3 regions of the Paenibacillus sp. IHBB 3054 genome follow, and region 1 is predicted to be linked to each of the others. Evidence: riboswitches for the same ligand, from Rfam matches in the RefSeq annotation. Region 1 holds a riboswitch; each other region holds the start of a gene.

What was found. A riboswitch is a leader RNA that binds a small molecule or an ion and turns the genes downstream of it on or off. The one in region 1 is predicted to bind cyclic di-GMP.
Region 2: linked by a shared signal. The riboswitch ahead of ACQ76X_RS11600 (hypothetical protein) and the one ahead of ACQ76X_RS30785 (S-layer homology domain-containing protein) in region 1 are both predicted to bind cyclic di-GMP.
Region 3: linked by a shared signal. The riboswitch ahead of ACQ76X_RS23790 (flagellar assembly protein A) and the one ahead of ACQ76X_RS30785 (S-layer homology domain-containing protein) in region 1 are both predicted to bind cyclic di-GMP.

Annotation. Positions count from the first base shown of each region.
Region 1 covers NZ_JBOFBG010000045.1:19,668-23,879, reverse strand. The annotation lists gene ACQ76X_RS30785 (S-layer homology domain-containing protein) at 1-2,004, opposite strand, end outside; cyclic di-GMP riboswitch class I at 2,149-2,242, opposite strand; gene ACQ76X_RS30780 (TetR/AcrR family transcriptional regulator) at 2,515-3,195, opposite strand; gene ACQ76X_RS30775 (SDR family NAD(P)-dependent oxidoreductase) at 3,498-4,212, shown strand, end outside.
Region 2 covers NZ_JBOFBG010000008.1:16,415-20,626, forward strand. The annotation lists gene ACQ76X_RS11590 (ketoacyl-ACP synthase III) at 1-807, opposite strand, end outside; gene ACQ76X_RS11595 (hypothetical protein) at 839-1,198, opposite strand; gene ACQ76X_RS11600 (hypothetical protein) at 1,337-2,392, opposite strand; cyclic di-GMP riboswitch class I at 2,443-2,534, opposite strand; gene ACQ76X_RS11605 (hypothetical protein) at 2,661-3,428, opposite strand; gene ACQ76X_RS11610 (RNA polymerase sigma factor) at 3,550-4,131, shown strand; gene ACQ76X_RS11615 (DUF4179 domain-containing protein) at 4,100-4,212, shown strand, end outside.
Region 3 covers NZ_JBOFBG010000026.1:53,801-58,012, forward strand. The annotation lists gene ACQ76X_RS23780 (ABC transporter ATP-binding protein) at 1-219, opposite strand, end outside; gene ACQ76X_RS23785 (FUSC family protein) at 531-1,634, shown strand; cyclic di-GMP riboswitch class I at 1,905-1,997, shown strand; gene ACQ76X_RS23790 (flagellar assembly protein A) at 2,103-3,971, shown strand; gene ACQ76X_RS23795 (flavin reductase family protein) at 4,021-4,212, opposite strand, start outside.

The DNA of each region.
Region 1 (4,212 bases):
GTACATCACGACCGCTGCTTCTGCTCTCGTTGATGAATCTTTAGGCTTCAAAAGCTGTCCGTTACCCTGCACCAGCTTCTTGCCCACCGCCGCAGCTACGGAATCCCTTGCCCAACTGCTAACGCTGCCGTTGTCCTTATATCCGCCCAATTCAGCTTCAAGCTTGGCAGATTCTGCAGCAGAAGCCCGGCTGCCGATAGTGCTGTCTATTGCCCGCATCAGCATCACCATCATCTGTTCACGGGTCAGCGGATCATTGCCGTGAAAAAGTCCACCTTCTCCCGTTACGATTCCTGCCGCTGCAGCTGCTTCCACATAAGGGTAGGACCAGTTCGCAGCTGAAACATCTCGGAAAGCCGGCGTCTCCGGCCGCTGCGGCTGCAATCCAAGAGTTGCTGCCAGCAGCTTGGTGAATTCAGCCCGGGTCAGGATCCCTTTTGGCGCATAAGCGGTTCCGTTCATCCCGTTCACAATCCCCCTAGCCCCCAGCACCTCTACAGCTTGCTGCGCCCAGTGACCTGACATATCTGTGAATTCAGCTCCACGCAGCATTACCGTATATAGTCCGGAAGCTGTAATTCTGGATTGAACAACGGCGTCTTCCGCCGCAGTCACTCCGCCAATATAGTTCCATATGCCTTTTGCCGGATCGTTGCTATAGATTCCAAGCTTCTCACGGCCTGTCGTCCAAGGCGCTTCCTTCGGGTACCCTACCGTCAGCTTGGCCGGCTTCAGGAACGGAGCATTCGCTTGCACCTGCCACGCAGAACCTGCCTTCAGCAGTTTTTTGCCGGTTGCGTCGAGCAGTACCTCTTTCTCCAGCTCAGCTTGGGCCAAGCTTACAATGGTATTGTCTGGGAAGGTTCCTGCTGAAATCTCCAGCCGTGCCCAGCCATTCAGTACAGACAAAGTACCTCCAGCACTTCCGATAACCTGACTGTCCTTGGCTCCGGTTACTACAGGGGTCTTCACTTCCGGGGTTGAACCCGGGTTCGGATCTGCGCCTGGATTTGGAACTGCACCTGGATTTGAGGTTGTCCCTGGAGCTGGAGTCGTTCCTGGGGTTGCCCCTGGACTTGGAGTGGCTCCCGGACTCGGAGGGGTTGATCCTTCTTTCAGGTCAATCGACTCTATGTAGTCATCGTTCTTGCTGTAAAGCAGTTTATCCTCGGTAATGCCGATCAGCTTCGTTCCGGGCTCTATCGCTGGCAGTGATTTCACTGCATATGTAGAAAGGTTCACTTGCTGCAATGTGACAGCACCGTCCCTCTCCTCTTGAAAAACTGCCTGCCCTTCACCTATCGACATAAAGGCATACTGGGTTCCTCCAGGCTTCATCTGGGTGAGATCCACAGGCAGAGCAGTCAGATCCTTGATATTCAGAATCACATATTTGCTCTCGGAAGACCCATTTTTTTGCTTGAACAGCACATCGCTGCCGTTAAAAACAAACCAGTCCACATAACTTGCTCCGCCCAGACTAACAAGTGCGCGCGTAGCTCCGCTTTTCAAATGGAGCAGACTGAGCCCCCCGTCACGGGCATTCTTATACACCACATTGCCACCGGCCAGCACCGGGAAGCGTCCTTCGCCGAGGTCGGCTTCAACACCCGTAGCCAGATCATGATAGATCATGCTGCCGTAATTTTTGCGCTCGTACCAGACTACACCGACTCCATCCGTAGTCGGATTGCCATATGTGCCAGACTGTTTGTTAAGCTTTCTCCGGGTACCCGTTTCAAGATCGGCAGTGTAAATATCCCAGTTCAGTGAAGACTCCTGCTCTGTTCCTTTGTCGGACCACACTGCAACGTTGCCGCTCACATAAGGCGCATCCTTGGCGGATGAACCCGATGTAAGAACAGTGCTCGCACCACTGGCCTGATTCATCGCGTGAACCTGCTTCACCCCGTCGGCCTCTGCTTCCAGCCATACAATCTGGTTGCCGGATACGTTATAGTCCGTTCTACCCGGATCGGTCCCGGCAGCCAAAACCTGCTTCATGCTAAGACCTCCGCTAAACAGGCCCACAAGCATACTCACCGCCACTGCGGACACAACTGTCCGTGAAAACTTCCCTTTCCTTCTAAACCTCATTTACTTCTCTCCCCCAGCGCTATTTGTAGGCACGCCAAAAAACCAAGTGCCTTGAGCGGCCCGGCTGTCTTAACATCCTCCTTTGGATGAAGTAGACCCGTGGCTTTGCGTCTCCGACTTTCGTACGGATTTGCCTTTGTTTCAAACTCGGTTTTTCTGTCCCGTTATGGGTATGCAGGTGTGACTTTAGTTGTACAGGACTCTTTCTTTATCGGAATTTATCCCTATTAAATTAATAAGTCCTAGTTCTCCCTTACTTATATACCTTTTCCTTTTTTTCGGAAATAGGCCTCGTTCTTCGGCATTTGTAAAGATTTAAAACAAATTTAGAAACAAAAAAACGGCATCTCTGCCGTTTAAATTGTGTTATAGACTCTCAGGATTCGAACCCCGGCCCTATATAAAGGATTTCACTAACTACTCCTGCTTTAAATGCTTGGCTGCGGCTGTAGGTGCAAACAGCGAGCTTGCAAGCAGAGCTACCGTTCCTTTATACACTGCGTGCGACGCTGCGACACTTCCCAAATGTCCTCCTATGTGCAGGTGAATCACTCCGTGAAGAGAGGACCAAATCGTACCTACAATAAATTCCGCATTTGAATCACCAGCAATTAGGCCTTGCTCTTGAGCGCTGACAATCACGGACAACAAGCGCCGCATAGCAGTAACAGTGCCTTTCATGCTCTGCTCATCCGGTTTGAAATCTGCAAATGCTCCCCCAAACATCAATTTATAGTAGCTGGTATAGCGCTGGCCAAATTCCCAATACACTTCTGCCAGATTAATTAAATACTGCTGCAGATCCTCTGACTGTGAAGCACTCTCAAATTCGTTCGAGAGTATTTTGCAGCCCTCCAGATATAATTGCTGGGCTAAACCTTCTTTATTAGCAAACAGACTGTAGATGATCTTGGTCGAGCAACCCATCTTCTGAGCTACTTTTCGCACGGTGACAGCTTCCGGCCCTTCTTCCTGAAGAATAAAGGCTGCTGCATCAACTACGAGTTGACGAAGACTAGCTGTGTTCTGTAAGCGGGCTTCCTGGTAGGTTGTCAGCTTTCTATTGCTTGCGTCAGCAAAATTGTTAGGTTCATTCAACTTAATCGCCTTCTTTAGTTATGTTGTTATTCTCGGGAAACGCAGTTTCCAATCATATACCACGCATTCTATACAGTCGATTCCACAAAGTCAATCCTACATACACATATCTTCTTGCAAATTTTAAAAAAAGAAGGTTTGACTTTCTCCAGCCAGCAGGTTACTATGATTTCAACAGGAAACACCGTTACCAACTAACAAGCAAATTTTTCTTTGGGCACTACGTTTAAAGTAATTTTTTTTGCTCAATCGGTAACATCGTTTCCTAACGAATACATCGTTTTAATAGGAGGAGTAATTTTATGAATATTCAAGGAAAATGGTCGCTAGTCACGGGTGCCTCTTCCGGCATTGGCGAACAATTTGCAATACAGCTGGCTAAACAAGGAAGCCATCTGGTTCTCGTAGCCAGATCTAAGAACAAACTGGATAACTTGGCAGCGGAACTCGAAAGAAGCTATAACATCAAAGTCGAAGTCATAGCTATGGACCTTACGGAAGCAAGTGCACCAAGGGAATTGTTCCAGCAATGCCAGCTGTTGAAGCTTGAGATTGAGCTGCTGGTCAATAATGCCGGATTTGCCACTCATGGGATGTTCGAGCAAATCTCAGGCCAGCGGCAGCATGAGGAGATTATGTTGAATGTTGCTGCCGTCGTAAATATGACCCATTTATTCTTGCCGGATATGCTGCGCAGAAGCTCTGGTACTGTGATCAATGTATCGTCCACTGCAGGATTTCAGCCGCTCCCCTATATGGCTGTGTATGGGGCAACCAAAGCTTTTGTCTTGTCCTTTACAGACGCATTATGGTGGGAGAATCGTGACCGTGGAGTCCAGTTCTTCGCACTTTGTCCCGGTTCTACCGATACAGATTTCTTCACCGTTGTGGGGACTGAGGAAGCTTCAGTCGGGAAGAAAGCAACTCCACAGCAGGTAGTTGAGACTGCGCTGCGCTCACTCGCGAAAAAGAAGATATACACTGTTCCAGGCTCGCAAAATTACCTCGGAGCACAGT
Region 2 (4,212 bases), on a different contig from region 1:
GATATCTTTAATGACGCTCAAGTTTAACTGACTAAGGATATAGTGCTTCACATCACTTTTAGTATAGCCATGTTCCTGAAGCAGCTGTTCAATATTGGATACTGCTGTCGGAAAAGCTACATTGACGTTATACTCCGGATGAAGATAGATTTTCTTCTCTTCAAGCGACAGATGTTCTCCGTACATTTGTGTCATGCCTCCGGCAGGGAACTGCATATCCTCCGCCTTCTGCGTATTGGTGTAGTAAGCCGAATCTATCAGGCCGGAATCCGTGTCCTCCACTCTCTCCAACAGAACCGCACAGGCCGCATCTCCGCAAAGTCCCTTGGACGCCAGGTCCCCTTCTTTGTAGAAACGGGCAATCTGCTCCGACCCTACAATGAGTGCGTATCTCACTCTGGGAGTGGATATCATGGATCGGGCTGCTTGGTCAGCAGCGACAACCATACCTACACAGTTGGCATTGCTGTCATAGATAATGCAGGAATCTTTACCCTCCAGCGCCTGATGCACAAATGCAGCATCTGTCGGAGCGCTGAAATCATGTGTTCCTGAGGAGAATACGATCATATCCAAATCGCTTCCGCTGAGACCACAGTTTTTCAATAGCTTTTTGGATGCTTCAATAGCCATATAAAGCGTGCTCTCTTCATAGTCCGCCGCGTAATAACGATCCTTACGGCCAAAGAACTCCCAAATGCCGATAAGCTTGTCTGCTGAGGATCCGGCCTGCTGAGCCAATTCTTCATTGCTGATCTTATAGGCAGGATGGTGCACTTCGGTGCTTACTATTTTGACATTAGCCATGGTTGACCACCCTCTGCTTTAGATTTAGGATTTAGGATTTAACGATTGCCCAAGCCTCTTCCACCGTATCCACAAAATGTCCTTTAAATCCGGCGCTTGGAGCTACTCTCTGTAATTGAGATTTGGCTACCACTTTCTTCGGATTCACCAGAACCGCATGTTTAAATCCGTTATACAGCACATAGCAGCGTTCCAGAACCGGCAGTATCTCCGGCTTGAATGGCGCCATATCATTGCAGTCAATAATCAGAGACATCTCGTGGATCGGCAAAGTTGGCATGGATGCTTCGAATATTTCCACTTCTTTTACTGTTTCAGCCAATTCGGCAAATCCATGCAAGCTGATGAAGATGGTGTTGAATTCCGGGTACATTTTAGTTTCTGCGATCATTTTTTAATGACACTCCTCTAGTTGTTTTTTTCAATTTACGATTGCGGGATTCATTGGAAATAGGTTCATACCCAAGATTTACCGCTTTACTACTATCGTCAAATTGCACTGTTTTTTTGATAGTTTCGGAAAATTCATTTATGGTGTTCTGACTATTGTACGAAGCACAATATAGTCATTCGCGTCGCGTGAGATCAAAGTATCTTTATTAAAATACACAAAATTGTCCGCACTGCGGTTTCGTTCCCCAAGCAAAAAGAGTTCCCCGTTTCGGAGGTTCACTCCGCGGGCTACTAGTTTATTGTTCATCATTTCCGAGAACACCGCATAATTGTCACCCACGATTAATAGATCGTTCCGGTCGCCAATTACCCATTCACGTTTGAGCAATACTTTAACCGGGGCTCCGGCTTTACTGCGGTCCATCGTCATATAGATGAAGTAATTTTTGGTCTTGCCGGCAGCATCCACTTCTTTGGAGTCAATCATCCAGACAATATCTTTACCATTCGAAGCTACAAGGTTGAAGGATTCATTTTCTTTCAGCTTGTAAATCTCAATTGTTTTTGAACTTGGCAGATCATACAGATACAACGTGCCGGTGTTCCATTTGCTATAGATGAACTTGTCATCTACAAACTGGTAGACCTGATCAAAACCGAGATCATTGATGGTCTGAGTTTCCAGCGTCGTTTTGTTAGTGAAGTAAAAATATGAGCCACTGCTGTGTGCATAATATTTATCACCCACACCGAGTAATTCCGGATTTTTCACTTCCAGCGGAAGCTCGCTTGTTTTTTTGGTTTTCAAATTGTACTGTACCAGCTTCTTCGGATAGATATTAATTTGTTTAGTCACTTCAATTGTGGACTCATAATAATAAACACTGTCTCCCAGGAGCTGCAAGTTCGTTTTGAACGTGTTAGTAGAAGTGACTTTCTCCGTCGTCTTCTTCTTCCAGTTATGTAAGTACAGCTGATAAGCCCCTTTGCTATCCTTCTCCAGTGAAGCGATCGTGTCACCCGTGAACTTGTAGTTGTAGTCAAGCGGCATGTTATATGCAGTTTTGACATCTGTAAAAGTGTACTTCGCAGCTGCGTGGACCGGAGTAGCAATCAGGGGTCCTGCAGCCAAGGCCGCAGCCAGAATAAACGCTAAACCTGGCCTTATTTTGTGGCGAATCTTCAAAAACATGTTTTTTTATTCTCCTTTTGTTGTATTTAGACAACAAAAAACCAAACTACATGAGCGTCCCCGCTGTCATGCCGCTTTCGTGAGCGGTTTAGACCGGTGGCTTTGCGTCTTCCGCCTTTCGGCGGAGTTGCCTTTGTTCATCAGCTGGCGCTTCCGAATCACAAACATATTTTGGTGTTTATTATCTATCTAAATTTATAATTCGACAATAGCAGTCATTATCCTCCTTTTTTCTCACATTCAAATATTGTTCGCTGTATCTGTTTTGTTACGATAGTGCGTAGATCCGTTTGACCATAAAATCGAAAAAACGCTGATTCCAGTTCTCTGACAGCCGTTCGGCCAAGTCTGCAATTAACGCTGCAGCGAGGTCCACCAGCTTCTTGACACCTGAAGGTAATGCGTCCGATCCAAGACCATTTAACGCTCCTGTTAACTCATCCAGTTGCTGTGGACTGAGTTTGCGATGCAGTCTCTTAATGCCGAGCTGCGCTGTAGAAGGATCTAATACATGCCGCAGAACCGCCATTAGATCTGCCGCCAGATGACTGCCGAGCCGATGTGCCCAGAGCAAATCGCCGCGAAGATACGCAGTTTCAAATTCCAGAAGGCTGAAAGTGAAACCGGAAAGGATCCTCGTAATCTCCGCATCCGACATGGGGAAGTTCTCTGCCTTGTAGTTGGCAAGACATCCCTCGGGATCATGCAGGACAAGGATTTGCTCGGTTTGTTTCAGACTCTCCTCAGTCACCGTATAAAGATCGAAATGCAGTCCGTCTTCAAACACGCCAACAATTTGCGGGCCTACGAAGTTAGCTTCCGACCAGAATATCAGCGGTTTATAGCTCTCCATATAGGATATTCTGCACGCTAAAAAATCCGTCAAGCTCTCGCTGTGTACCAAACAGTACAAATCAACATCCGAGTAAGCATCCTGCTCTCCTCCGGCATGTGCACCTTTCAGAAATACCGCCCTGACTGCCGGATCACCCTTTACGGCCAAGCCTACCAGACGGATTGCTTCGTCTTGTTTCATTCTCTCTTCCCCCTGCAATGTGTAGTATGATCTGAACATAATCTTTCTTTTTTTATTAAAAGTGAGAAATATTGTGGCGCTGGTGCGTCTTATATACAAATAAATCAATTGGAGGCACTGGATGAAGGCACAGGAAAACGATGAACAAATCATTGCCGAAGTGCTGCAGGGCAACCGTGAGGCCTTTGCGGTACTCGTAGACAGATACAAGTCGAGCTTGTATGGTCTGCTGCTCGGTATAGGCGCCAGTCACCAGGATGCACAGGATTTGGCCCAGGAAACATTTATTAAAGCATACCAGAAACTCCGCGAGCATCATGGCCAATCAAGCTTTGCCGCTTGGCTGTACGCCATTGCGATCAACCACTTCAGGTCACTGAAAAGGCGGAAATCCCCAGGCCTAACAAGCAGTAACTTACTGGAGGAGAAGGACCGCGGGCCAACCCCTGAAGAGCAGTATATGCGTAAGGAAGACGAGCTTGAAATGCACCGGAAATTGTCCAAGCTTCCAGAGCGATACCGGATTGTACTGCTGCTTCGCTATACCAAAGAATTATCCTATGAGGAAATCTCAGCGATAACGGGAATGCCTATGCACCAGGTCAAAAATTGTCTCCACCGCGCCCGTCAAAAGCTGAAGAAACAATGGTCGAAATCCAGGGAGGGTTCCAATGAAAAAATGGGCTTACACCAATCACAATGACTTGTCCGGCACTGATAACGATCTACTGACGGATTCACAATTGTATACAAGTTCTAATCTGGCTGATGATTTCACAGAGCG
Region 3 (4,212 bases), on a different contig from region 1:
AATGTGGTTGATGATTTTGCCGTTCAAATAAATGGAACCTTCCGTTGGTTCAGCAAACCCGGCGATCAGACGCAGGATTGTCGTCTTTCCGCAGCCCGAGGGTCCCAGCAGTGTATAGAATTTGCCGCGTTCGATCTCGAAGCTGACTCCTTTTAACACGGCTTCTTCATCGTCGTATTGTTTGGTAACCTGGTCAAAAGAAATAATAGTGCCTTCCAGGGTAGTTATGGCTAACGACCTCCCTTACCTTATGTAGTACAACCTATTTTACCCGCTTCTCGCAGGGAACAATCTAAAGTGGCATGCTCAGCGCTGATAAGCGACAATTCCTCCCTTCCTTCGACACACTTCAATATATATAGCATATAGGATTAATGCAATATATGCGATAGCTTACAATGTTAACTGCAGTGCAGAAACTTAACAAGTTCGTAAAAACTGTACCCGTTATTGTTGTTTTTGAGTGCTATAATGAAAATTGCTGAAAACCTAAAAATGTTCTCTTATTGATGTGAAAGAAGATGACTAACATGAACGAGGGGTTGCAGGACCGCCTTGAAAAATTCGGATTATCTCTATATATGATACGCGTTACGATTGCTGCTTCACTCTCCTGGCTTGCGGTTCACAGCCTGCACGGCGACAGTTATTTATACTTTGCACCGCTTGCCGCAATTCTTATCACCCAAGGAAGCGTCAAGGCTTCGCTGGAAAAAGGGATTTACCGTCTGATGGGCGTTGTGCTCGGTGGAATTGTCAGCCTGCTCGTGGGCCATTTCTTCGACGTGGGGGCACTGTCTATTCTGCTGATGCTGCTGATCGGCATCGGTGTGGCCACCGCCTGCCGGATTAACATTCAAGCCGTTTCCCAGGTCGGTGTGACCTCCGTGCTGGCATTGACCTTTTATCAGGACCCTTATATCGTGTGGAGAGTCGCGGAGACCTTAATCGGCGTGCTGATTGCCTTAATAATAAATATGATTATCGTTCCCCCCGGGGGGTTCGTCAAGGTTAAACGCCTGGCACTGGAAGGGACCCTGCTGCTGGCCGATGCCTTGACCGGACTCGCCGCAGAGAGCAGCAGTTCTAAGCAGGCTCCGGAGAGGCTGGTGCGTTCCGGACAACTGCTGGCGAAGAGCGACAAGCAGCAGAAAGAGCTGCACTATACGTTATCCCATTATCAATGCCGCAGCGGATTGCGGTCATTGACACAGGCAACCTCGCATCTGCAAAAGGTTCACCGCTACGTCAAGGAGATCGCCGAGGAGATTTCCCTCCTGCCTGCACATTATGCCGCAGCTGACTGGATGACAGAGGTCGTAACGGCAACCGCAGACTGCATCGCCCTGTATGGAACCAAGACTTTGTCCGATGCCGAATGCACCCGTTCGCTTCCCGAAGCGCTGCGCCGCGCCCGGGATCTGCAGTTCGCCTGGTTCTCCGAGCTGCAGGGTCAATGCTCATTGACAGCAGTCCGTGATCTCGGAGCCGTCTTCTCCCATCTTAACCGGGTGCTGGAGGAAATTGAACGGGCCGATTATGCAGCCACAGTTATACCGGCACCAGTCTCCGTCCGGGCCGGAAGCGCACGCGCCGTGCACCTTGTCAAAAGAGGGCTCTCCCACAAGCTATAAGCTTGGGAGCGTCCTTTTTTTCGCAAAAACGACTCTGTCCTTTGAGAAAAGGCAGGGTCGTTTTTGCTTGTAATATCGTTTGGACTTTAACCCGCTTCCCTTTTAAAGGGATACCGGAGGGATTGTTATTATTAAGTTGAAAATTTAATACTAAAGTACTAGAATTAAGCTTGTTTGTAGAATTATTTTGGCAACCACTCCAGTATTGAACATTCCCTGTCGATTTGAGTCGATTAAATGACCTCATGCTGAATGTATATCATTGATCTATTTTTTTAAAGGCAAACTTCCCGAAAGGGCAGGACGCAAAGCGATGGGCCTAAGAATGTGAGACTATCCATTCATGGTCGCCAGGCTGCCAATTGAGATGTGACTTGGGTACCGGTAGGTGAAGGCAACCTATCATAGTCCATGATGCTCTTTTCTGTACAGATGCCATTGATTATACGAAGAAGCGAGGTTAGAGTAATGCCACAGCATATCATCGAGAAATTCGGGCATGTATTTCATACCACAACGCCAATCGGGAACCCCGATCTTCCGGCTCTGCCCTCTGTGCAGGCTAAGCCGCTCCGTGGGGGAGATGAGGATAAGAACGGACGTATTATCGTACAGAACAACCAAATATTCATTACTCCTCCTCTGCCCGGCGGCAAACCCGCTGTCATTTCCTCCGTTCACCCTGTGGTGTTGAATATTAACCGGAAGACGGTGACAGATCCTACGGAAGTAACCCCCACAGACCGTATCACCTGGGAGATTTGCGAGAAGCCGCAGTATCAGATCACCGTATCCGAAGATAAACTGAAGGTCTACTTCACGCTCTACCGTGCAGAAAAGTACGCCTGGAAGCTCGCCAGCTCCCCGGCTGCAGCAGATGTCACAGTCCGGGCGCAACCGAATTGCGGCCTGCTGCTGTCCACCCTTACGGTGGACCAGATTATCGCCGGCTTCAAGAAAAGCTCCATTATGCGCGATCTCAACATTCCGGCTCTTTATGCAGAGCTGAACAACCCTACCTATCTCCCGGTCTGCATCGCAGAGGGTAAAGCCCCTATTCCCGGCAAGAATGCCCGGCTGGAGCTGTTATTTGCTGAGGACAGGGAATATGAATTCATTCGGACTGCCGATCCTGCAGATTTCCTGAACCATCCAAGGGTTCCTTTTGTCCAGGAGGGAGAGGTCATTGCCCGTAAGCTGCCTGCGGAAGAGGGAGTGCCCGGCATCGACGTGTATGGCGGAATTATTCCCTCCCCGCCGCCGCAAGACATTCAGCTGGTCACCAAAGAATGTACAACCCTGCTGGCGGACGGCGGGATCGCTTCCCTCCGCCAGGGAAGGCCCCGCTTAACGGGATGCGGTCTGAACCGCAAGGTTTTTGATTTCCCCCAGACATATCTTGTTCCCGGGGATATGAACCCCGAAGCCGCCAAAATGATGTTCCCGGGTGATGTGGTCGCCACCAATGATATCGGAAACCAGACCATCCTTGAAGCGTTGGGGAATGTATACATATACGGCGACGTTACACATGCAACAATCACAGCTACAGGCAGCATTTTTGTCCAGGGCAAGGTTGTCGGCAGCCAATTGTACTCCGGGCACTATGGAGCCAGACATAACCGCCTCTGCATGTACTCCGCTCTCTTGATGGAGGAAGTGACCAGTCTGAGAGAAGCGTCGCAGCAGTTGGCGAATACCGTCCAATCACGCCAGCAAACCGTAAAATACGGTCTGGTGGTTATGCTGCTGCTGGAAAGCAAATATGACCATCTCCCCGGCCTGATCAGTGATCTCCAGGATGTTATTGCCGGGATGAATCCCGATTATCCTATCGACACCGGGCAATTAAGACATATGCTGGAGGTATTCCTGCACCCGGGGCAGTTCACCGATTTCTTCACGGATGCTGTTCTTAGCACGTTTCTGAGGCTGTTGCAGGATTTGCATGACGCCATATCCGGGATGCAGGAGGAGAATACACGGATCGACATCGCCTCGTCACAGCATAGCATTATTAAATCCGGCGGAGATCTCCATGTTCATAAGGAGGGTAGTCTGCACAGCCAGCTGTTCTCTTCCGGCAATGTCCGTTTCGTAATGAAGGAAGCGGTGTGCACGGACTCCACAATCGAGGCGGCAGGCTCCATCAGCGCACAGACTGTAGGGAAGCAGTCCTCCGAGAAATCGGTGCTTACCGCCGGCAAAAATATTACAGTCCGCAAAATCTGCAACAGCGAAGTGACGATTGGAGAATATACCGCCAAGATTGACGGGACAGATGAAGAACTTGTCTTCACCGCCCAAAGCCTGCGGTTAAGAAATCAGGCGCAGTAGCTTTCCTCTGCCCCAAAATATCTGATCTAGCTGCTAATACCCAGCCTAATCAAGATTCATACTGAGGTCTGTCCAGCTCAAAAGTCCGGCCAATTGCTGCATAGGATGCGCCGGCCAGACGGCTGACCGGCTTCAGCTTGCCGACATCAATTCGGCCGTTATGAATCAGCTCATCCTCTACATGAAAACCTAGCACTTCGCCGATAACCATATCGCAATGTCCGAGCTCCACAAGCTGCAC